4 regions of the Mesorhizobium sp. CNPSo 4684 genome follow, and region 2 is predicted to be linked to each of the others. Evidence: predicted binding sites of a transcription regulator. Region 2 holds the regulator's gene; each other region holds the start of a gene.
What was found. Region 2 encodes PhoB, which activates phosphate uptake and scavenging genes when phosphate is short. Its sites were predicted from a motif close to TGTCATNNANCTGTCAT; they were not measured.

Region 1 (5,732 bases), on a different contig from region 2:
GACGCATCAGAATATGAATACCCAACCGACACCGGCCAGGTCATCAAGGTGAAGATCACGGTCGACCGGCAAAAGCGCGAGGCGACCGTCGACTTCACCGGCACGTCGCCTGTGATGAAGAACAATTTCAACGCGCCGGAGCCCGTCGCCCGCGCCGCCGTCCTCTACGCCTTCCGCGTCATGGTCGAAGACATGATCCCGATGAATGCCGGCTGTCTGCGGCCAATCAACATCATCATCCCTGACGGCTCGATGCTGAAGCCCGCCTACCCCGCCGCCGTGGTCGCCGGCAATGTCGAGACCTCGCAGCATGTCACCAACGCGCTGTTCGGCGCCATGGGCGCCATGGCCAACGCGCAAGGCACGATGAACAACCTGACCTTCGGCAACAAGCAGTACCAGTATTACGAGACGATCTGTTCCGGCTCGCCGGCCGGGCAGATGAACTCCGGCCGCGGCTTTGCCGGCACCTCCGGCGTCCACACCCACATGACCAATTCGCGCCTCACCGACCCGGAAGTGCTGGAACTGCGCTTTCCCGTTCTGCTCGAGGATTTCCACATCCGCCAGGGATCCGGCGGCAAGGGCAAATGGGATGCCGGCGACGGCACCAGGCGGACGATCCGTTTCCTCGAAAAGATGGAATGCGCCATCCTGTCTTCGCACCGCAACCGGCCGCCGCAAGGCCTGGATGGCGGCGGTGACGGCGAAGTTGGCTCGACCAAGGTCCGCCGCCAGGACGGCAGCGTCGAGACGTTGATGGCCTGCGACCAGACCGTGCTCGACGCCGGTGACGCCGTCATCCTGACGACGCCGACGCCGGGCGGGTTTGGCCAAGATTAATGCACGTCGCCCAAAAATTGTTCATCCGTTTTGAGAAAACGACTTGCATCAAAACAACAAGCTGAAGCGTCAACAGCCTGTCACTGGCCTGTCATGACGCTGCGCTACCCGCTTGCGCCAAAGCAAACGGGGAATCATTAGCCATGACGGACGTTTCGGCAGATCTGGTCTTTCGCCGTGGCAAGGAAGTCGGAAAAGCGGTCTACCAGAACCGCCCGCTGTCGAAGGCCGGCCTTTCCGAGCGGCTGTTTGCGCTTCTGTTTTCCGGCCTCGTCTATCCGCAGATCTGGGAAGACCCTGAGGTCGACATGGAGGCCATGCAGCTTGGCCAGGGCCACCGCGTCGTCACCATCGCCTCCGGCGGCTGCAATATCCTCGCTTACCTCACCCGGTCGCCTGAACGCGTCGATGCGGTCGATCTCAACGCCGCCCACATCGCCTTGAACCGGATGAAGCTGGAGGCGGTCCGGCATCTGCCTTCGCAGGGCGATCTGTTCCGCTTCTTCGGCGCCGCCGACACCAGCCACAATTCGGAAGCCTATGACCGCTTCATCGCGCCGCATCTCGATCCGGTCAGCCGCCATTATTGGGAGCGTCGCAACTGGCGCGGCCGCCGGCGCATCACCGTCTTCGACCGCAATTTCTACCAGACCGGCCTGCTCGGCCTGTTCATCGCCATGGGCCATCGCACCGCCAAATTCTTCGGTGTCGACCCCGCCGGCATCATGGCGTCGAAGAGCATTGCCGACCAGCGTCGCTTCTTCAACGAAGAGCTGGCGCCGGTCTTCGACAAGAAGCTCCTCCGCTGGGCGACCTCGCGCAAGGCCTCGCTGTTCGGTCTCGGCATTCCGCCGGCGCAGTACGATTCGCTGATCACCTCGGGCGACGGTTCGATGGCCAGTGTGCTGAAGGCCCGGCTGGAAAAGCTCGCTTGTGATTTTCCGTTGAAGAACAATTATTTCGCCTGGCAGGCTTTCGCCCGCCGCTATCCCAATCCGGGCGAAGCCGCCCTGCCCGCCTATCTCGAAGAGGCCAACTACAAGGCGATCCGCAACAATGTCGATCGCGTCGGCATCCACCACGCCAATCTGATCGAATTCCTGGCCGGCAAGGACGCTGGGACCGTCGACCGCTTCATCCTGCTCGACGCGCAGGACTGGATGACCGATGACCAGCTAAACGCGCTGTGGTCGGAGATCACCCGCACCGCTTCGGTCGGTGCCCGCGTCATCTTCCGCACCGCTGCCGAACCCAGCCTGCTGCCCGGCCGCGTCTCGACTTCGCTGCTCGACCAGTGGAACTATGAGGACGAGGCCTCGCGCGACTATTCGGCCCGCGACCGCTCGGCGATCTATGGCGGCTTCCACCTCTATGTGAAGCGCGCGGCATGAGCACGAGCGAACTGCCGGCCGACCACGCCGAACTGATGGACGGCGTCTATCGCTGGCAGCGCCATATCTACGATCTGACCCGCAAATATTACCTGCTCGGCCGCGACCAGATGATATCGGGGCTGGACGTGCCGGCGAACGGCACAGTGCTCGAACTCGGCTGCGGCACCGGCCGCAACATTGCGCTTGCCGCCCGCCGCTATCCGGAGGCGCGCTTCTTCGGTCTCGATATTTCGGCGGAAATGCTGGAGACGGCCAGCAAGGCCATTGGCCGTGAAGGCCTGTCCGGTCGCGTCGTGCTGGCGCGCGGCGATGCCACCGATTTCGACGCCAAGACACTGTTCGGCGTCGAGCGTTTCGACCGCATCTTCGTGTCCTACTCGTTGTCGATGATCCCTGGCTGGGAAAAGACGGTTTCAGCAGCGCTTGCAGCACTTGCGCCCGGGGGCTCATTGCATGTCGTCGATTTCGGCCAGCAGGAAGGCCTGCCGCGCTGGTTCCGGGCCGTGTTGCGCGGCTGGCTCAGGAAATTCCACGTCGCGCCGCGTGAATCGTTGCGCGAAGTCCTGGAATCGGAATCTCGGCGAACCGGCGCAAGTTTCCGTTTCCGCACGCTTTATCGCGGTTATGCCTGGCTGGCGGTGATCGCGCAGCCAAGAGTCTAATGTAGCGCCTTCGCCAGCGCGCCAAGCATCACCTGCGGCCGGTAGCCGAGCTTGGCCGGCGTCAGCCCGAGCCGCACCACGACCAATTGCTCTGAAGGGATGATGGCGATCGTCTGGCCGTCATGGCCCTCCATCCAGTAGGTATCCTTGGGCAGGCCGGCGGCGACGCCGGCGCCAGGATTTTCCTCGTCGCCCGGCGCTTCGATCCACAACTGCCCCTTGCCATAAACCTTCGAGGCCGGCGCCGGCTCGCGCATCCAGTCGACGAAACCGGCCGGCAGGATCTGGTTGCCGTTCCACACCCCGCCCTGCAGCAGGAACTGGCCGAAGCGCGCCCAGTCGTGGCCGGTGGCGTAGAGATAGGATGAGCCGACGAAGGTGCCCTCTTCGTCTGTTTCGAGCACCGCGCTTTGCATGCCAAGCGGCGCGAACAGCGCGGTCCGTGGCCAAGCCAGCGCCTTCGCCTTGTCGCCGATCGCGTCCTGCCACAGCCGCGACAGCATCACCGCCGTGCCGCTCGAATAGGAGAAGACCTTACCCACTTCGCCGGTCATCGGCTTGGATTCGGCGAAGCCCGCCATGTCGGGCTCGAGATAGAGCATGCGCGTCACATCGGCGACGTCGCCATAATCCTCGTTGAATTCCAGCCCGCTCGACATCGCCATCATGTCGGCGAGACTGATGGCGGCGCGGCCGTCCGCCTTCCAGGGGACGAACAGGCCCTGATTGGTCACCGCCATCTTGCCGTCCTTGACCAGCGTGCCGACAAGCGCGGCATTGACCGTCTTGGTCATCGACCAGCCGAGCAGCGGCGTCTTCGCCGAAAACCCGTCGCCATAGCGCTCGGCAACGATGCGGCCGTTCTTCACCACCACCACAGCCCGCATGCCGGTTCCGGTCATCCCTGCATCGTCGAGGATCTTGCCGATCTCGGGATTCTGCGAGGCATCGACCCGATCTCCCTCCGGCCACAGATCGCCCCTGGTGGTTGCCGACGCTTCGGCGGGGATTGTCGTGCGCCGTACCTTGCCGACATCGCCATCGGGAACCAAGGCGCAACCCAAGCCGTCGCGCGCGACGGCAACGCTCTTGCCGAGGAAGCCGAGCAGCCCGGCCGAGACGGTCCCCCTGTTCTTGTCGACCGACACTTTCATAAGCCTGAGCAGTGGATGGCCAGGTGCCTGCACGTCGACGGCAAGCACCTCATTGGGATCACGTCCGGCGATAAAAACATTCGAGCAGACGATCTTGGCCGAATAGCCCGAACCGACGCGGATCAGTTCCGGCGGCGCGATGTAGAGCCAGGCAAACAATGCGGCGACCGCCAGCACGACCAGGCCAAGCAGCCATTTGATGATCTTCACGACGACCCGCATCTTTTAAGTCCCTGCTTTTCCGCTGCCCGGCGGCTTGCGGCTCGGTTTATGTCATCGATTTGCCGCCATTGCTTCCGCAAAATCGGTGTTCTTGTCGAGCGCCGTCAACCTGTTATCAACCATGATCGGCGATCACTGGTGCATGTCGCCCAAAAGTGCTGAGCGGTTTTGGGATAACGACATGCACGAGAAATAGAGAATCGGGCGATGCTGTGGGGCGATCGTCTGGTCTGGTGGGGCTACCCGCAACAACAAAACCCAACAGCGACCGGCTGATTCCGGCTCGGGAAATGCGATGCGCCGTTTCGCGGCCCTCATCACGTTGACGCTGCTGGCCGCCTGCTCGACCGCCGGCGATCTCGTGCCGTCGATGTCGCCTTCGAGCAGCCCGACGGTTGCGGTGCACGCACCGCGTTTCGAAGACTCCAAGCCGCATGAATGGGACAGCGGCGCGCCCTGGAATTACGCCGTTCACGGCACCGATGTCTCCAAGTACCAGACGTCGGTCGACTGGCCGACAGCCAAGGCCAGCGGCATCTCCTTTGCCTTCATCAAGGCGACCGAGGGCGGCGATCGTTTCGACGATTATTTCAACGAGCATTGGGCCCGCACCAAAGCCAATGGCATTCCGCGCGCGGCCTACCATTTCTTCTATTTCTGCACGCCGGCCGCCACCCAGGCGCGCTGGTTCATCGAAAACGTGCCTGTCGACCGCTCGGCCATGCCGCCGGTGCTCGACATGGAATGGAACCCGAAATCGCCGACCTGCCGGCTGCGTCCGGATTCGGCGACGGTGCGCGCGGAGATGACCACCTTTCTTGAAATCGTCGAACGGCACTATGGCAAAAAGCCGATCATCTACACCTCGGTCGACTTCTTCGACGACAACGACCTTTCGACGTTCCGCGGCTATCCCTACTGGCTGCGCTCGGTTGCCGGCCATCCCCGCCAGAAATACGGCAGCCACCCCTTCACCTTCTGGCAGTACACCGGAACCGGCATCGTTCCCGGCATGACCGGCAAATCCGATATCAACGTTTTCAACGGCAGCGAAACCGCCTGGAAAAAGTGGCTGCGGCAGAACACGCATTGACACCGGGCGCAACGGCAGCGAAGCCGTCCGAAACCGCAGGCCGCGGCAGAACACCCGTTGACACCGGCGCCGCCGCCTGCTTTTCGACGGTCCATGCGAACCGATTTGCAACCACAGGGATATCAGGGCCGGAAACAGTCGAAGAACCGACTGCGCTCCGGGCTGCTCGCGGCCCTGCTGCTCAGCGCCGCGGCCATGCCGGCGGCAGCGCAGGAATGCGGCGGCGACTTCGAAGCCTGGAAACAAGGCGTGGCGGCGGAAGCCAAGGCAGCCGGTGTCGGCGCTGTCGGCCTCGATGCGCTGGAAGCCGCCAACATCGACGACAAGGTGCTGGCGCGCGATCGCGCCCAGGGCGTCTTCGCCC
Region 2 (5,732 bases):
GTGCCCAGTGCGTTGGTCGACGCGTTGAGGCGGGCCGACGAGATCGCCGCGCTGATCGCCGCCAGCACGCCCATGATCATGAACACCTTCATGGTCACCCAGCGCGTGTTGATGCCGGCAAGTTCTGCTGCTTCCGGATTGCCACCGATGGCGAAGACATAGCGGCCGAAACGCGTGCGCTTGGTGATGAAGGTCATGATGATGCCCGTGGCCACCGCCATCAGCACCGGTATGGCGATGCCATGCGCGATAAACAGCCCGCCTTCGGGAAGGGTGATGCCGTTCTGCATTGCATACTGGCGCACGATGCCGATCGGCCATGGATAGGAATTGGCGATCCAGACGGCGCCGAGGATGGCCGCGCAAGCGACCACGCCAAGCAAGGCCTCAGCCCACACGGGGCGCAGGGGAAAGCTGAACCGCTTGCGCTGCGAGCGGCCGTTGAGCAGCGCGAAGGCAACCGCCGCACAGGCGACGATGCCGACGATCCAGCTGGCGGTAGCGCCGATCGAGCCGCGTGGTCCGCCACCCATCAGCTGGAAGGTGGCGTCGAGCGGCGCGACCGTGCGCCCGCTGGTGATCAGCCATGCCATACCGCGCCACACCAGTAGGCCGCCCAGCGTCACGATGAAAGCCGGAACCTCCATATAGGCGATGATGAAGCCCTGGAACGCGCCGATCAGCAGACCAAGCACCACGCCGGCGGCCAGCGCGATGATCCAGAGCCAGGGATTTCCGAGCTGGAAGCCGATGACGCGAATGAGGAATTCGGCCTGCGCCACACCCATGATCATACCGATCACGCCTTCGACGGAGCCAACCGAAAGGTCGATGTTGCGCATGACGATGACCAGCACCATGCCGGTCGCCATGATCGCGACCGAGGAGGTCTGCACCGACAGGTTCCACAGATTGCGCGGCGTCAGGAAAAGCCCGCCCGACAGGATGTGTATGCCGACCCAGATGACCAGCAGGGCGCCAACCATGCCGAGCATGCGCGTGTCGAGTTCGGTAGCCTTGAGGAACCGCCCGATGGCGCTGAGCTCGGATGCGCGCGCCCGGTCCGCAGCAGTGCTGGCGACCGGCTGATTAGAGGTCGTGTCGGTCATGCTATCCTCCCACCGGTTTGCCGTCTGGCGCGGGTGCCGGAACATGGATGCTATTTGCTTTCCGTGGTCATTTGAAGCGGAAGCCCTTGGAGAAACGCCGCGGCTTTTGGGCCGCGGCGCCGAGATTTCGAACCGATAGGGTCCGGTTTTAGTTGCAGGCTGCAACGCTGCCGGCAGTGACGCCGGCGCAGACTTCGTCCTTCTTGATCCAGCCGGCGTCGATGACGACGTTGAGGTTGTCCTTGGTGATGGCAACCGGGGTCAGGAACAGCGACTTGACGGTGTTGCCGCCGGGCGTGGTGAAGTCCTTGGCGCCGGCAATGTCGCCCGTCTTCTTGCCGTCGGCCAGCTGCGAAGCGATCTCGGCGGCATTCTTGCCGAGTTCGCGCGCGTCCTTCCACACCGACACGGTCTGCGTGCCGAGAGCGATACGGTTCAGCGCGGCATGGTCGCCGTCCTGGCCCGAGACCGGAACGGTTCCGGCCAGACCCTGCGCCGTCAGCGCCGCGACGACGCCGCCGGCGGTGCCGTCATTGGCCGCAACCACCGCATCGACCTTGTTGTCGTTGGCGGTCAGGAACTGTTCCATGTTCTTCTGGGCGTTGGCGGGCAGCCAGCCATCCGTGTAAGCCTCGCCGACATTCTTGATCTTGCCCGAGTCGATGGCTTCCTTGAGCACTTCCATCGAGCCGGCGAACAGGAAATCGGCATTCGGATCGGCACCCGAGCCCTTGATGAAGACATAGTTGCCTTCGGGCTTCGCCTTGAACACTTCGCGGGCCTGCATGCGGCCGACTTCCTTGTTGTCGAAGGTCAGATAGAAGACGTCCTTGTTCTCGATCAAGCGGTCATAGCCGACGACTGGAATGCCTTCGTCCAGCGCCTTCTGCACGGCCGGGCCGATGGCCGAGGCGTCCTGCGCCAGGATGATCAGCGAGTTGGCGCCCTGCGAGATCAGGCTTTCGACGTCGGTCAACTGCTTGCCGGGATTGGACTGCGCGTCGGCGGAGATGTACTTGTCGCCGGCCGCCTCGATCGCTGCCTTCATTGCCGCTTCGTCGGTCTTCCAGCGCTCTTCCTGGAAGTTCGACCACGACACGCCGATGACCTTGTCCTTCGCCTGCGCGACCGACACCAGCGTCAGCGACATGGCGACACCCGCCAGCATGGCGGCTGCAAATCTGTTCATGATAATCCTCCCTGCGCCGCGCACGGCGCGACAAAAACTGGCCCGAAGGCCGGCACACAGAGGCTCCATTTTTTCGAGCCTCGAAAAAATACTGGTCCAACGGCGGGGCGCTGTCAACATCGATTCTGATGGATTCTGATGGCTTCGCCGAATTTTTTCGAGACCCGCAATAAACAATGACAGCGCCGCCGGCTTCTGCCAATATTTGCGTGGCGTCCCTGACCGCCTCCACTATCATGAGGCGCGAGGGGGACCGGGAGGAAAACAAAATGTCGGTTGGAATCCGTCACGACGATCTGCGCCGTCGCAACCGTGCGATGGTGATTTCGGCCGTGCGCCGGGCCGGCCAGCCGTCGCGCACCGAGATTGCCGCGACCACAGGCCTCAGCCATTCGACCATATCGGCGATCTCGTCTGATCTGATTCAAGAAGGCATCCTGGCCGAGAGCAAACCCGGCGAGACGGGTGCGCTGAAGCGCGGCCGGCCGCAGGTCGGCCTGGGCCTCAACCCGGAAGCCGCCGCGGTGATGACCGTGGTGCTGTCGCTGAATTTCCTCTCCGTCACCGTCATCGACTATGCTGGCCATGTGGTCGCCGAGGAGCAGCGTCGGCTGGACACGCTGACCATGCCGCGCGACGAGCTGATCGGCGAATGCGTAGCGATTGTCCGGCGCCGGCTCGAGGACCCCGACCTCGATGTCCAGAGCGTCGCCCGCATTGCCATGGGCATCCAGGGCATCACCGATTCGCAGGCCCGCGCCATGCTGTGGTCGCCGATCACGCCGCTGACTGACATTGCCTTCGCCGACATACTGGAAGCGGAATTCGGCATTCCGGCCACCATGGAAAACGACTGCAACATGATGGCGGTGGCGCTGCAATGGCGCCAGCCTGAGCGCTACCGCGACAATTTCATCGCTATCCTGCTCTCGCACGGCATCGGAATGGGGCTGGTGCTGAAGGGCGAATTGTTCACCGGCACCCATTCGTCGGGCGGCGAGTTCGGCCACATGATCCACCGGCCCGGCGGCGCGCTGTGCCGTTGCGGGCGGCGCGGCTGCGTGGAGGCCTATGCCGGCAACTACGCCATCTGGCGCAGCGCCAAAATGATGAGCGAGGATGCCGAACCGGTCGATGTCGGCGACGCCGACATGCGGGCGCTCGCCGCACGTGCCCGCGAGACCGATGGCCCCGAGCGCGAAGCCTACCGCAAGGCCGGCGAGGCGCTCGGCTTCGGCCTCGGCAGCCTGTTCGCGCTGATCGATCCGGCACCTGTCGCCATGGTCGGAGTCAGCGCCGCCGCGTTCGATCTGATCGAACCGGCATTGCGCGAAGCGATTGCTCAGACCGCCGGCGGCCAGCACTCGAAATCGATCTCCTTCGACACCGAGCCCAACGAACTGCCGCTGATCCGCGAAGGCTGCGCCATGCGCGCGCTCGGCTTCGTCGACCAGGAGATTTTCGCACCAGGGATTCAGGCGAAAGCGGGCAAGCATGTCGCCTGAGGGGCCGGCAACAGCGCGGCGCGCCTAATCTTCCCGGATGGCGTAGCCGGCGCCGCGGATGGTGCGGATGACGTCGGGCATGCGGCCATTGTTGACCGCCTTGCGCAGCCGGCCGACATGCACGTCGACCGTGCGCTCGTCGATATAGATCGTCTCGCCCCAGACATTGTCGAGCAGCTGGCTGCGCGAGAACACGCGGCCGGGATGGCGCATCATGAATTCGAGCAGACGGAACTCGGTCGGTCCGAGCCTGATTTCGCTCTTCTTGCGGTAGACGCGGTGCGATTCACGGTCGAGCACGATGTCGCCGACCTTGAGCACGCTGGACAGCACTTCCGGCTTGGCGCGGCGCAGCAACGCTTTCACGCGCGCCATGAATTCCGGTGTCGAGAACGGCTTGACCAGATAGTCGTCGGCGCCGGTGGACAGGCCACGCACGCGGTCGCTCTCCTCGCCACGCGCGGTCAGCATGATGATCGGCAGCCGTTCGGTCTCGGGCCGCATGCGCAGCCGCCGGCAGAGCTCGATGCCGGACACCGCCGGCACCATCCAGTCGAGCACCAGAAGGTCTGGCACGTTTTCCTGCAGCCGGATTTCGGCCTCGTCGCCGCGCGTCACCACCTCGACCTGGTAGCCTTCGGATTCGAGGTTGTAGCGGAGAAGAACGCCCAGCGGCTCCTCGTCCTCCACGACCATGATGCGTGGCGCGATCATCAGCAGTTCACCCTTGTCAGGCCGAAGTGGCCATCGCCGTCTCGTCCTGCTTCGGGCGATTGGCGGGCAATTGCTGGCCGGTCAGCACATAATACGCATTTTCAGCGATGTTGGTGACATGATCACCGATGCGCTCCAGATTCTTGGCGCAGAACAGGAGATGCGTGCAGGCGGTGATGTTGCGCGGGTCTTCCATCATGTAGGTCAAGAGTTCACGAAACACCGACGTGTATTTGACGTCGATACGTTCGTCCTCATTCCTGAGTTTCGCCAGGGCTGCGGCATCCGCGGCGGCATACTCCTCGACCACCCCTTGCACCTGGATCAGCACCAGCTGCGCCATCGCGTCGATGGAGTGCGAGAGGTCGCGCGGCGTGACGCTGAGGCCCACTGTGCCGACACGCTTGGCGATGTTCTTGGCGAGATCGCCGATGCGCTCGAGGTCGCCGGCCATGCGGATCGAGCCGACCACGGCACGCAGATCGTTGGCCATCGGCTGGCGCTTGGCGATGAGCGTAATGGCGCGATCGTCGAGTTCCCGCTGGCGCGCGTCCATGATGGCGTCGTCGGAAACGACGCGCTGCGCCAGCGCATTGTCGGAATTGAGCAGCGCTTTTGTCGAGCCGCTGACCATCGACCCGGCCAGATCGCCCATGTCGCGGATCAGCTTGCTGATCTGGCCCAACTCTTCATCGAAGGAGGCGACGGTATGTTCACCCATGATCCTGATCCTCGTGCCTGAAAATTCAACCGCTGGACGGCTCAGCCGAAGCGGCCGGTAATGTAGTCCTGGGTGCGCTTGTCGTCGGGGTTGGTGAACATCTTGTCGGTGGCGCCCTCCTCGACCAGGTAGCCGAGGTGGAACATCGCCGTGCGCTGCGACACGCGCGCCGCCTGCTGCATCGAGTGGGTGACGATGACGATCGTGTAATTCTGGCGCAGCTCGTCGATCAGCTCCTCAACGCGTGCGGTGGCAATCGGGTCGAGTGCCGAGCAGGGTTCGTCCATCAGGATTACTTCCGGCGACACCGCGATGGCGCGCGCGATGCACAGGCGCTGCTGCTGGCCGCCGGACAAGCCGGTGCCGGGCTCCTGCAGGCGGTCCTTGACCTCGTTCCAGATCGCCGCCTTCTTCAAGCTCGACTCGACGATCTGGTCCATGTCGGACTTGCGCTTGGCCAGCCCATGGATGCGCGGGCCGTAGGCAACGTTCTC
Region 3 (5,732 bases), on a different contig from region 2:
CGCCGGCGCCGCTCTTGAAGAGCGGCTCCCAGAAATCGACGGCGTCCTGGGCGCCGCGCTTGTCGACATCGACGAGGCCGGTGTGATGCTTGCCGCGATAGCCGACCAGCCCGTTGTGATCGCCGTCGAGATCGATCGACAGCGCAATGCCACCGCCGGAAATGTTTGGCGGCTCGGTCGCGACCAGCATCTCGGCCCGGTGCAATTCATTCAGCTCTGCCTCCGACAACAGCGCATTGCCGGTGCGGAAGCGGATCTGCGACAGGCGCGAGCCGGCGCGCACGACGATCGGGAAGGTGCGGGGGCTGACCTCGAGATAGAGCGGCCCGTGATAGCCGGCGGCGATCTTGTCGAACTCGTGGCCGCGGTCGGTCATCACCCGGGTGAAGATGTCGAGCCGTCCGGTCGAGCTCTTGGGATTGGCCGAGGCGGAAATATTGGCCGGCAGGGCGAGGCTCTCGAGCAGCGGTACGATGTAGACGCAGCCGGTCTCCAGCACCGCGCCTTCGGTCAGGCTGATCTCGTGCAGCTTCAGCCGCTCGAGCTTCTCCGACACCTTGTGGTTGGGGCCGGGCAGGAAGGAGGCGCGGACGCGAAAAGCCTTGTCGCCGAGCCTGAGATCGAGGCTGGCCGGCTGTACCTGGTCGACATCGAGCGCGCGCGGCGACTTCAGCGCGCCGGACTGGAACAGCGCCGAAATATCCTGATCGGGAAGAATGCCTGTCTGCCGCAATGGCTGGCTCCGCTCCAACTGGTACAAACCTCTTAATGAAGCCGGCAATTGACGCAAGCATGGCTGAGGTCTAAAGGGTCGTTATCCCGTGGTGATTTGGCCGGTCGGCTTGCAGCCACGTTAAACAAGTCGCTAAAGGACCGTCGGGCCGCAAGGCCGTATGGACCGGTTGCGACTTTCGCGGCCGGTTTTTTTGTGTCTGGAAGAAAAGCGATGAGCACCAAGAAGCGTAACTGGAAGCCTCAGACCGCACTCGTGCATGGGGGGACGCTGCGTTCCCAGTTCGGCGAAACGTCGGAAGCGATGTACCTGACCCAGGGCTATGTCTATGAGACGGCGCAGGCCGCCGAAGCCCGGTTCAAGGGCGAGGAGCCGGGCTTCATCTATTCGCGCTACGCCAACCCGACCGTCGACATGTTCGAAAAGCGCATGTGCGCGCTGGAAGGCGCCGAAGACGCGCGGGCAACCGCGTCCGGCATGGCTGCGGTGACGGCGGCGCTGCTGTGCAGCGCCAAGGCCGGCGACCATATCGTTGCGGCGCGCGCGCTGTTCGGTTCCTGCCGCTGGGTGGTCGAGACGCTGGCGCCGAAATACGGCATCGAGGCGACGCTGGTCGACGGCACCGACATCGCCAACTGGGAAAAGGCGGTCAGGCCGAACACCAAACTGTTCTTCCTGGAGAGCCCGACCAACCCGACGTTGGAAGTGGTCGACATTGCCGCCGTCGGATCGCTCGCCACCTCGATCGGCGCCAGGCTGATCGTCGATAACGTCTTTGCCACGCCCTTGCAGCAGAAGCCCTTGCTGCTCGGCGCCCACATCGTCGTCTACTCCGCGACCAAGCACATTGACGGCCAGGGACGCTGTCTCGGCGGCATCATCCTGTCGGACAAGAAGTGGATCGACGAGAATTTGCACGACTATTTCCGCCATACCGGCCCGAGCCTGTCGCCCTTCAACGCCTGGACGCTGCTGAAGGGTCTCGAGACGCTGCCGGTGCGGGTGCGCCAGCAGACGGAAAGTGCGGGCAAGATCGCCGATTTCCTGGCCGGACAGCCGCAGATCGCCCGCGTCATCTATCCCGGCCGCGCCGACCATCCGCAGGCCGACATCGTCAAGAAGCAGATGGCGGGCGGCTCGACGCTGATCTGCCTCGACGTCAAGGGCGGCAAGCAGGCGGCCTTTGCCTTGCAGAACGCGCTCGACATCGTGCTGATCTCCAACAATCTCGGCGACGCCAAGAGCCTGATCACCCATCCGGCGACGACGACGCACAAGAACCTCAGCGAGGAGGCGCGCGCCGAACTCGGCATCGGGCCGGGAACGCTGAGGCTGTCGGTTGGCCTCGAGGATACGGACGATCTGCTCGAGGACGTTGCACAGGCGCTTAAGGCGGCGAAGTAGCGGCCTGCTCCGAAAGCAAGGCAAAGGCCTGGGCGGCGCTCAGGCGCCCGACGAGGCCTCTTCCAGTTCCGTCATCGCCTTGGTGCGGATGGTCATGGCATTGCCGCGCCATTCGACCGCGCCGCCGAGCCAACCGCGCGACCAGATGGCGGGAAGCATCGCATCGCGCGCGATCATGGCGGTGACGATGCGCGGTGACAAATACCAGCCCTTGGCCCAGGCGAGCAGGCATTCCGGCACATAGGCAAAGGCCAGGACGCACAAAGCCGTGGTGGGCATGCTGACGCCGGCGCTTGCCGCCGCGACCAGTGCCAGCAGCAGCGGCACCGCCACACCCGTCAGGATCTCGGGCGTGAAGAACAGCGGGAAGGTGACGCGGCGCAGCCGCGCCCAGCGCGTCTGGCGCGACCAGATCTCGGCAAACGTACGCTGGCCGAGCGGCTGTTCGAAGGGGGAGGCAACGAGATTGACGCGCAGGCCGAGCCCATTGACCAGCTTGGTCGCGGCGGCATCCTCGGCGATCTCGGCGGCAAGCGCCTCGATGCCGCCATTGGCGTCGAGCATCGGCTTGTTCCACAGCATACTCTTGCCCTGGGCAAAACCGAGACCAAGGGCTTCGCCGGCATATTGCCAGCGCGCCTGCAGCGTGTTGAGGAAGGCGCATTCGACCTCGGCCCAAAAACCGTCCGGCCGCGAGCCGATCGGGGTCGAGCAGACAAGCCCGGTGTCCGGCCGCCAGGCCGCCATCAGATGCTGGACATAGTCGACAGGCATCAGCACGTTGGAATCGGCCAGGATGACCCAGTTGTGCTGCGCCGCCGCCCAGCCCTTGACGCAATTGTTGAGTTTCGGGTTGCTGCTGATGCGGTCATCGCCGATCAGCAGCTGCGCCGTCACCTTTGGAAACCGGACAATCGCCCGGTTTATCAGTTTGACCACCGGATCGTCGGCATGGGCGACGCAGAAGATCAGCTCGTAGCGCGGCCAGTCGAGCGAGAAGGCACGGGCAAGCGTCTCCTCGGTAAACGGTTCGACGCCGCGCGACGGCACCACGATCGACACCGGCGGCGCCTTTCTGGCCGGCGGAGCAATCTGGCGCGGCCGCTTCAGGCTGAGCGAGGCGAGCACAATGCTGGCGAGATTGGAAAGAAGCAGGAGTGTCGAAAGCAGCGCTGCTATGACTGTCAGTTCCATCGAGATCTGGTCACTCCGGGAAAAAGCGGCCAAGAATGGCCGTTTTCAACAGTTCGACAGAGCGCTGAGTCGCCCGATACGGTTCGTGCACACCATCATTGTCATGTGTCACTTAAATGACATTGTTGTTCGGCAACTGCGCATGAGGCCCTAATCCGGGAGTACGGCAAGAGCGCCGACAGGTCCGTTGGTGTCGTTTGGAGCAGCCTATGTACCGCGCCGTCACGCGCAACATCGAAGTGCAGGTCAGACCGTTCTATCTGGAGGATCGCTCCGATCCGTCGGAGAACCGCTATGTCTGGGGCTACCAGGTGACGATCGACAACCAGTCGGACGAGTTCGTGCAGCTTATGTCGCGCTACTGGCACATCACCGACGGCAGCGGCCGGGTCGAAGAGGTGCGCGGCGCCGGCGTCGTCGGCGACCAGCCCGAGCTCAATCCCGGCGACAGCTATCAATATACGTCCGGCTGCCCGCTCTCGACACCGTCGGGCTTCATGGTCGGGCATTACACCATGCGCAACAAAAGGGGCGAGACGTTCGACATCGCTATCCCGGCGTTTTCGCTGGATTTGCCGGGGACACGGCGGACGGTGAATTAGCGTCTTTCTCCCCGTTTACAGGGAGAAATGCCCGGCAGGGCAATGAGGGGCGGCGCTGGCTCGTGAGGTTATCTTCTACGCATATGACGGAGACCAGGCGCGCGACTATTCACCAATGGTCGCGCTGCCCCTCATCCGCCCTTCGGGCACCTTCTCCCCGTGAAACGGGGAGAAGGAAGAGGCCTTACTGAGCCGCGAATTCCGCTGGGTCGAAGTCATACTGCTTCGAGCAGAACTCGCAGGCGACGTGAATGCCGCCATCCTCGGTGCTCTCCTTGATCTCTTCGGCGGAGAAGCCTTCGAGAATGCCGCGAATCTTGTCGCGCGAGCAGGAGCACCGGTCGGCGACCGGAACGCCGCCGAAGACGTGCACGCCGTGTTCATGGAACAACCGGTAGAGCAACCGCTCGGCGCCGATGGTCGGGTCGATCAGTTCGGTCGGCTCGATGGTGCCGAGCAGGGCCACCAGTTCCTGCCAGGAATTGTCGGCCGGTTCATGCGTCACATCGCGTGGATCGCCGTCGCCGCCCGAAATGTCGGGCACGCGCATGCGCTCGGGCGACTGCGGCAGGAACTGCGCCAGGATGCCGCCGGCGCGCCATTGTTCGCGCGCGCCGCCGGGGCCTGGCGTCAGAAGCTTGGCCACAGAAAGCCTGAGCTCGGTCGGGATCTGCTCCGACTGACGGAAATAGGTGCGCGCGGCGTCCTCCAGCGTCTCGCCGTCGAGCTGGACGATACCCTGATAGCGCTGCGTGTGGGCGCCCTGGTCGATGGTCAGCGCCAGCACGCCGCTGCCCAGCAGCGTCTGCTGGGAGGTCTCGCCTGCGGCTGCCAACGCTTCCAACCGATCGGCGTCGAAGCGCGCATAGGCGCGCAATGCCGAGGGTGTGGAGAAATCCGCGACCAGCATGTCGACCGGCCCGTCGGTGCGGGTCTGCAGGATGAACTTGCCCTCGAATTTCAGCGAGGTGCCGAGCAGCACCGTCAGCACACAGGCTTCGGCCAGCAGGCGGGCAACCGGCTCGGGATAATCGTGACGGCCGAGGATGGCGTCGAGCATCGGCCCGAGCTGCACGGTGCGGCCGCGAACGTCGAGCGGGCCGACCTCGAACGGTACGACGTGATCGTCGCCGGCATAGCCGAACTCGCCGAGTTTGGGGTGATGTTCAGTCACTTGATGCGTTTCCAACATGACAAAGCTCCAGGGCGCGGCCATGCCGCCCTCTGGGATGCATGCGTCCAAACGCGCTTGATTTGCGTGATGCGGCGCAGATAGGCATCTCGCCGCCCCAGATCAAGCGCCCAAGCACGTCAGGCACCAAGGCACTTCAAGCTCCAAGACACCAGGCGAGCACGGCCTTCTGGGCGTGGAGCCGGTTCTCGGCCTCGTCGAACACCACAGAATGCGGCCCGTCGATGACCTCGTCGGTCACCTCCTCGCCACGATGCGCCGGCAGGCAGTGCATGAACAGGGCGTCGGGCTTGGCCCTTGCCATCAGCGCCGCATTGACCTGATAGGGCGAGAAGACATTGTGGCCGCGGGCGCGGTGTTCCTGACCCATCGACACCCAGCAATCGGTGACCACGCAATCGGCCTGGTCGACGGCTTCCTCGGGCGAGCGGGTGAAGCTGAGCTTGCCGCCATTGGTCTTCGACCAGTCGATATGCTTCTGCGCCGGCTCGCTGCCTTCCGGCACCGCGACATTGAGGTTGAAGCGGAACCGCGCCGAGGCTTCGAGCAGCGAATGCAGCACATTGTTGCCGTCGCCGGTCCAGGCGATGGTCTTGCCGGCAACCGG
Region 4 (5,732 bases), on a different contig from region 2:
GCTCCTCACGCCGGGTTCGGCAGATAGGTCGCTCCTCCCCGGCATTGCTTCAGGTATTCAAGCGCCCGCACCTGGCCGGTGATTTCGAGATCGCCGCGATAGACCGGGTCGTGCCAGCCCTCGATGTCGATGGCGCCCTTGTAGCCGGCCAGCCGCAATTCGCTGATCACCCGCGTCCAGTCGCTGTCGCCGAAACCGGGCGTGCGCATCTGCACGAAGGGCAGCCGGCCGAACACGCCATGCTCGCGGATGACATCCCAGCGCACTGTCGCGTCCTTGCCATGGACATGGAAGATGCGCGGCGCCCATTTGCGGATCTGCGGCATCGGATCGATCAGGTAGACGAGCTGATGACAGGGCTCCCATTCCAGCCCGAGGTTGTCGTCGGGCAATTCGTTGAACATCAGTTCCCAGGCATCCGGGTTGTGGGCGATGTTCCAGTCGCCGGTTGCCCAGTTGCCATCCATGGCGCAGTTTTCGAAGGCGATGCGCACGCCCTTGTCGGCGGCGCGTTTTGCCAGCGGGCCCCAGACCTCGCGGAAGCGCGGCAGGCTGTCGGTCAGCTTCTTGCCGCGCAGGCGACCGGTGAAGCCGCTGACCGTGGAAGTGCCGAACAGATGCGCATTGTCGATGACCGTTTCCCAGGCCGCGAGCACACCGCGATCGACTTCGCCATCCTCCAGCGGATTGCCGAACACGCCGAGCGAGGACACGCTGACGTCGGCATCGCCGATCGCCTCGCGAATCTGGCCGGCGAGCCGCGGCAGATCCTTGCCGCCCAGCGTCTGCCAGAAGAAGGGCTGGATGCTCTCGAAACCGAGCGGCAGGATCTGTTTGATGTAGGCTGCCGGGTCATCGAGATTGGCCCGCACCATGGTGCCGATCCGGATGTCGAGAAGCGGGTTTGGCATCATTGTGTTTCCTGTCTGGGGATAGCCACCCGGCGCCCGGTCTCGGCGCTCTCGATTGCGCCAAAAACCATGGCCAGGCTTTTGATGTTGTCGCTCCCACGCGTTTCCGGCTCGCTGCCGGTCTCGATGGCGTGGATGAAATCCTTGATGATGCCGAGATGGCCGCCGACGCGGTCGGCCGGATCGAGCGCCGGCACTTCGATCGCCTGCGTTTTGTCGATAATCCCGTCGCGGCCCGGCACCACCACTTCCGCCTTCAGCGCGTCACTGCCGTCCCAGATCAGGCTGCCGCGCTCGGCGACGATGCGCCAACTGCCTTCCCAGCTGGTGCGAAAGCCGTCGGCGCACCAGGAGCCGGCATAGGTGAATACCTTGCCGCCGCCGAGGTCGAAGACGGCGCTGGCCGACGAGCCCTGCCGGTACCAGGAATTGGCCGGCTCCCATTCCTGGCAATAGACGCCGGCGGGATCGCCGCCGACCATGTAGCGGGCGGCGTCGAACGTATGGATCGCCATGTCGAGCAGCAGCACATGCGCCATCTCCTCGCGAAAGCCGCCGAAATGCGGCGCGATGAAGAAATCGGCATGGATGCTGGTCGGCTTGCCGATGGCGCCGGAATCCAGAAACCGCCTTATGCGCCGCACATTGGCGACATAGCGCCGGTTCTGCACCACGGCATGGATGCGCCCGGCCCGGCGCGCCGCCTCGACGATGGCGCGGGCATTTTCCGGACTGTCGGCCAGCGGCTTTTCGGTCAGCAGATGGCAATTGCGGGCAAAGGCGGCAAAGGCGACGTCGCGCCGCGCGGCGGGCACCACGACGTCGAACACCGCGTCAGGTCGGGTCTGGTCAAGGACCTTATCGAGGCTGGTGCCGATGACGGCGCCGTCCAGCCCATATTCGCGCGCCCTCGCCTTCGCCCGTTCGGCGTCGAGATCGACAAGGCCGACAATGGCGAGCCCGTCGATTTGCCTTGCGGCATCGAGCCAGGCCTTGCTCATCGCACCGCAGCCGACGAGGACGGCGTTCATCATCCGGCATTCCTCCCGTCCGGTCCCTCCAGACCGAATGTCACGGCATTGACGGCATCACCGTAAACGTTTTTCCGTAAACGTTTACGAGAACACACCCGATGGCGTAGAATGTCAATCGGCTGCCCGCAAAAATCATCCCCGAAGCCTTGGCCTGAGCGGCAGCCGGTGCTAGCCAAGGGTCGGCGGAGAGAAGTCCTTGGCGTCCAGCATCCACGACCTTGCGCGTCACCTGAACATTTCGATCGGCACCGTGTCGCGGGCGCTGAACGGCCGCGCCGACGTCAATGCCGACACCCGTCAGCGCGTGCTCGCCGCCGCCAAGCAGCTGAACTATTCGCCGAACCAGTCGGGCCGAAGCCTCAGACAAGGCGCCACCCATTCGATCGCCTTCATGCTGCAACCGCATCCCGGCGACCAGCAATATGGCGAACCGTTCTTCATCCCGTTCCTGACCGGTCTGCAGGCGCGGCTCGCCGAGTATGACCTGGATCTGATGGTCGTCATGGGTGAGCCCGGCCAATATCAGCAGGAGAGGCTGCGCCGCGTGGTTGAGACGCGCCGGGCCGACGCGGTCGTGTTGGCCAATACACGGCGGGAAGACGATCGGATCGACTATCTCAGCAAGGCCGGCTTTCCCTTCGCCACGCTTGGCCGAAGTCAATCCGGCGACGACACCTACCCTTCGCTCGATATCGATTTCGAGAGGGCGGGTGATGAAGCCGTCGACCGGCTGGTCGCGCGCGGCCACCGCCGCATTGCCGCCATCCGCCCTTCGCTCGATCTCAACTTCGGCTACCTGTTCCTCGACGGCTACCGCAAGGCGCTGAAGCGGCACGGCATCGAAGTCGACCCCGGCCTGATCGCGGACGGCTTCATCAACGAGGCCGGAGGCTACCAGGTGACGCCGCGCGTGATGCTCTCCAAGGACCGGCCCACAGCCATCATCTTCAACAACGACGCAATGGCGCTCGGCGGCTGCAAGGCACTGGCCGAGATGGGCATCAGGCCCGGCCACGACATAGCGGTGATCGTCATCGTCGACACGCCGCTTTGCCGCTACTTTTCGCCGGCGCTGACCGCTTTCCGTCCGTCGCTGGAGCCCATGGGCCGGCGGCTGGCCGAAATGCTGCTGGCCTCGCTCCCCGCCTTCGCCGGCCCCGAAGGCACGCGCATCATCCGCGAAGTCTGGCCGCTGGAGCTGATCGCCCGCGACAGCGATTGATCACCGCGGGAAGTAGGCCGGTCGGCCTCAATCCACCTTCTTCTCGCCCTTCTCGCCGGCCTTGACGATGTCGCCCGTGGTGAACAGGATTTCCTTCAGCTCGGCCCGCCAGTCTTTCTTCTGGCGCAGCAGGAATTCGAGATCCATGCCGAAATGCTTGAACTCTTCGCCTTGCGCGTTTTTCATGATCGCCTTGGCCTGCGGGTCCTTTTCCACCGACATGCGCTGTTCGTACCAGCCGATCGCCTCCGCCTCCTCGATCAGCGAAGTGATCATGCGAGCGAAGGTCCGCACCTTCTGCGTCAGTTCTTCCGGCGGCTCGTGATACTGGTCGAAACCCATTTTCGTCCTCTCCTGATCCCCTGCCTCGCCGACCGATTGCAAGCAGCGCCAAGGCTTCGCTGCAACGGATCAAGATCAGGAATGGTTCCCGCCGTAGGGCGACGCCCGCCCTGTCACGCAAGTATCATGTTCGCGTCCTAGACCGCTTTGCGGGAGGGCGCTTGCGACATCGTCGATGCGATGCGGGGCCCTTTGCAGTCTCAGCCGCGTGAAGGCTTGTCACAAAGAGGATCTCCATGAAAATCTCGCACCGAACCCTGTCGCTCGGCGCCGCATTGGCGCTGTTTACCGCCCTGACCCCTGCCCTTGCCGACAGCACCGCCACCGTCGGCGATGTCAGCTTCGTCAACAAGGGCCTGGTCGGCGTCGGCCGCATCCCGGCCGACCTGAAGGACAAGTTCGGCGAGACCTTCGGCTCCGGCTCCGGCATGTCGATCGACGCCGCGAGCTGGACGCATGACGCCAATGGCTACAAGGGTTCGCTCTGGCTGCTGCCCGATCGCGGCTACAATGTCGTCGGCACCACCGACTACCGGCCGCGCCTCAACACTATTCGTATCGAGCTCACGCCGACCGCTCTGGGCGCCGCGCCCGCCGCCGGCCAGGAACAGACCGGCGTCAAGGCGACGCTTGCCGATTCCCTGCTGCTCACCGACGACAAGGGCGCCGATGCCACCGGCCTCGATCCGCTCAACGGCGTGCGCGCGGCCAACGGCGACATGCCGATCCTGCCCGAGGCCAACGGCAAGCTGGCGCTCGACAATGAGGCCATCGCGCGGCTACCCGACGGCACCCTGTTCATCTCCGACGAATACGGCCCCAACATCTATCGCTTCTCGGCCGACGGCCATTTGATGTCGGCGACGCAGCCGCCGGCCGCCCTGGTGCCGATGCGCAAGGGCAAGCCGAACTTCGCCTCGGACAATCCGGGCCCGGGTGCCCCCGAACCCGATCCGAAGGATCCTGAAACCGGCCGTCAGAACAACCAGGGCCTCGAAGGCATGGCGCTGACACCGGACGGCAAGTCGCTGATCGCGGTGCTGCAGTCGGCGCCCCGCCAGGATGGCGGCGATTCCGGCGCCACGCGCCAGAACACCCGCGCGCTGGTCTATGACGCCACCGACCCGGCACACCTCAAGCTGGCGCACGAATATGTCGTGCCGCTGCCGGTGTTCAAGGACGACAAGGGCAAGACCAAGATCGCCGCGCAGAGCGAGATCGTGGCACTGTCCGACAAGACCTTCCTGATGCTGGCGCGCGACAGCGGCAACGGCCAGGGGGTGAAGGGCGACACCTCGCTTGTGCGCCAGATCTTCGTCGTCGACGTCTCGGCCGCGACCGACATTGCCGGCGGCGCCTTCGATGCCGCCGACAAGCCGGTTGCACCCAAGGGCGTGCTCGATCCGTCGGTCACGCCGGCCAAGCTGACACCATTCATCGACATCAACGACAACAAGGAACTCGGCCGCTTCGGCCTGCATGACGGCAAGCCGAACGACAAGAACAACCTCTCGGAGAAGTGGGAGGCAATGTCGGTGGTCAGCGTGCTCGATCCGGCGCTGCCCGACGACTATTTCCTGTTCGTCGGCAACGACAACGACTTCCTCGCCCAGGACGGCTTCCAGGTTGGTGCGCCCTACAAGGCCGAGGACGGGGCCGATGTCGACACCATGTTCCTGGTCTATCAGGTCACGCTGCCGGGCCTCGCCAAGCAGTAGTCGTATACAACAGACAAAAAGCGGAGGCGCCCGGGTGCCTCCGTTTTTTGTCGGCGATCAGCGGACCGCTGATGCCCTATTTCAGGATCTCGGCGTCCCTCGGCACGCCGGCGTCGATCGGCTCGGCGGTCCTGTTCGACACGGCGGAGCTCTCCCCGGCGACCGAAAAGTTCGCGCGCACATGGACCTGGGTTACGCCATTGACCCTGCTGTAGAGGTCGATGATGTCCTGGTTCATGAAGCGCACGCAGCCCGACGACGCGTTCTTGCCGATGGAATCCCATTCCGGCGTGCCATGCAGCCGGTACATCGTGTCCTTGCCGTCGCGGAAGAGATAGAGCGCGCGGGCGCCGAGCGGGCTCTGCGGTCCCGGCGGCATGCCGTCCTTGTATTTCGCCAGCTCGGGGCGGCGCTGGATCATTTCCGGCGGCGGCGTCCACACCGGCCACTTCTTGCGCGCCTGGACCACGGCGCTGCCGGTCCAGCCGAACCCGGCCTTGCCTAG

Region 1: a site for PhoB is predicted at 922-938, ahead of AC04SG_RS09635 (BtaA family protein). Genes of this name have one in related genera too.
Region 3: a site for PhoB is predicted at 3,437-3,453, ahead of AC04SG_RS05145 (ceramide glucosyltransferase). Genes of this name have one in related genera too.
Region 4: a site for PhoB is predicted at 3,621-3,637, ahead of AC04SG_RS09390 (esterase-like activity of phytase family protein). Genes of this name have one in related genera too.

What each region holds. Positions count from the first base shown of each region.
Region 1 covers NZ_JBWLUX010000008.1:171,303-177,034, forward strand. The annotation lists gene AC04SG_RS09630 (hydantoinase B/oxoprolinase family protein) at 1-843, shown strand, start outside; gene AC04SG_RS09635 (BtaA family protein) at 987-2,234, shown strand; gene AC04SG_RS09640 (class I SAM-dependent methyltransferase) at 2,231-2,899, shown strand; gene AC04SG_RS09645 (serine hydrolase domain-containing protein) at 2,896-4,275, opposite strand; gene AC04SG_RS09650 (glycoside hydrolase family 25 protein) at 4,571-5,368, shown strand; gene AC04SG_RS09655 (lytic murein transglycosylase) at 5,462-5,732, shown strand, end outside.
Region 2 covers NZ_JBWLUX010000039.1:34,559-40,290, forward strand. The annotation lists gene AC04SG_RS28170 (sugar ABC transporter permease) at 1-1,109, opposite strand, end outside; gene xylF (D-xylose ABC transporter substrate-binding protein) at 1,258-2,298, opposite strand; gene AC04SG_RS28180 (ROK family protein) at 2,568-3,803, shown strand; gene phoB (phosphate regulon transcriptional regulator PhoB) at 3,828-4,517, opposite strand; gene phoU (phosphate signaling complex protein PhoU) at 4,534-5,238, opposite strand; gene pstB (phosphate ABC transporter ATP-binding protein PstB) at 5,280-5,732, opposite strand, start outside.
Region 3 covers NZ_JBWLUX010000004.1:169,688-175,419, reverse strand. The annotation lists gene AC04SG_RS05155 (2'-deoxycytidine 5'-triphosphate deaminase) at 1-733, opposite strand, end outside; SAM riboswitch at 812-889, shown strand; gene AC04SG_RS05150 (O-succinylhomoserine sulfhydrylase) at 947-2,137, shown strand; gene AC04SG_RS05145 (ceramide glucosyltransferase) at 2,177-3,331, opposite strand; gene apaG (Co2+/Mg2+ efflux protein ApaG) at 3,541-3,933, shown strand; gene AC04SG_RS05135 (Hsp33 family molecular chaperone) at 4,118-5,149, opposite strand; gene argF (ornithine carbamoyltransferase) at 5,262-5,732, opposite strand, start outside.
Region 4 covers NZ_JBWLUX010000008.1:117,404-123,135, forward strand. The annotation lists gene AC04SG_RS09370 (sugar phosphate isomerase/epimerase family protein) at 6-914, opposite strand; gene AC04SG_RS09375 (Gfo/Idh/MocA family protein) at 911-1,945, opposite strand; gene AC04SG_RS09380 (LacI family DNA-binding transcriptional regulator) at 2,142-3,167, shown strand; gene AC04SG_RS09385 (ferritin family protein) at 3,195-3,509, opposite strand; gene AC04SG_RS09390 (esterase-like activity of phytase family protein) at 3,746-5,227, shown strand; gene AC04SG_RS09395 (L,D-transpeptidase) at 5,304-5,732, opposite strand, start outside.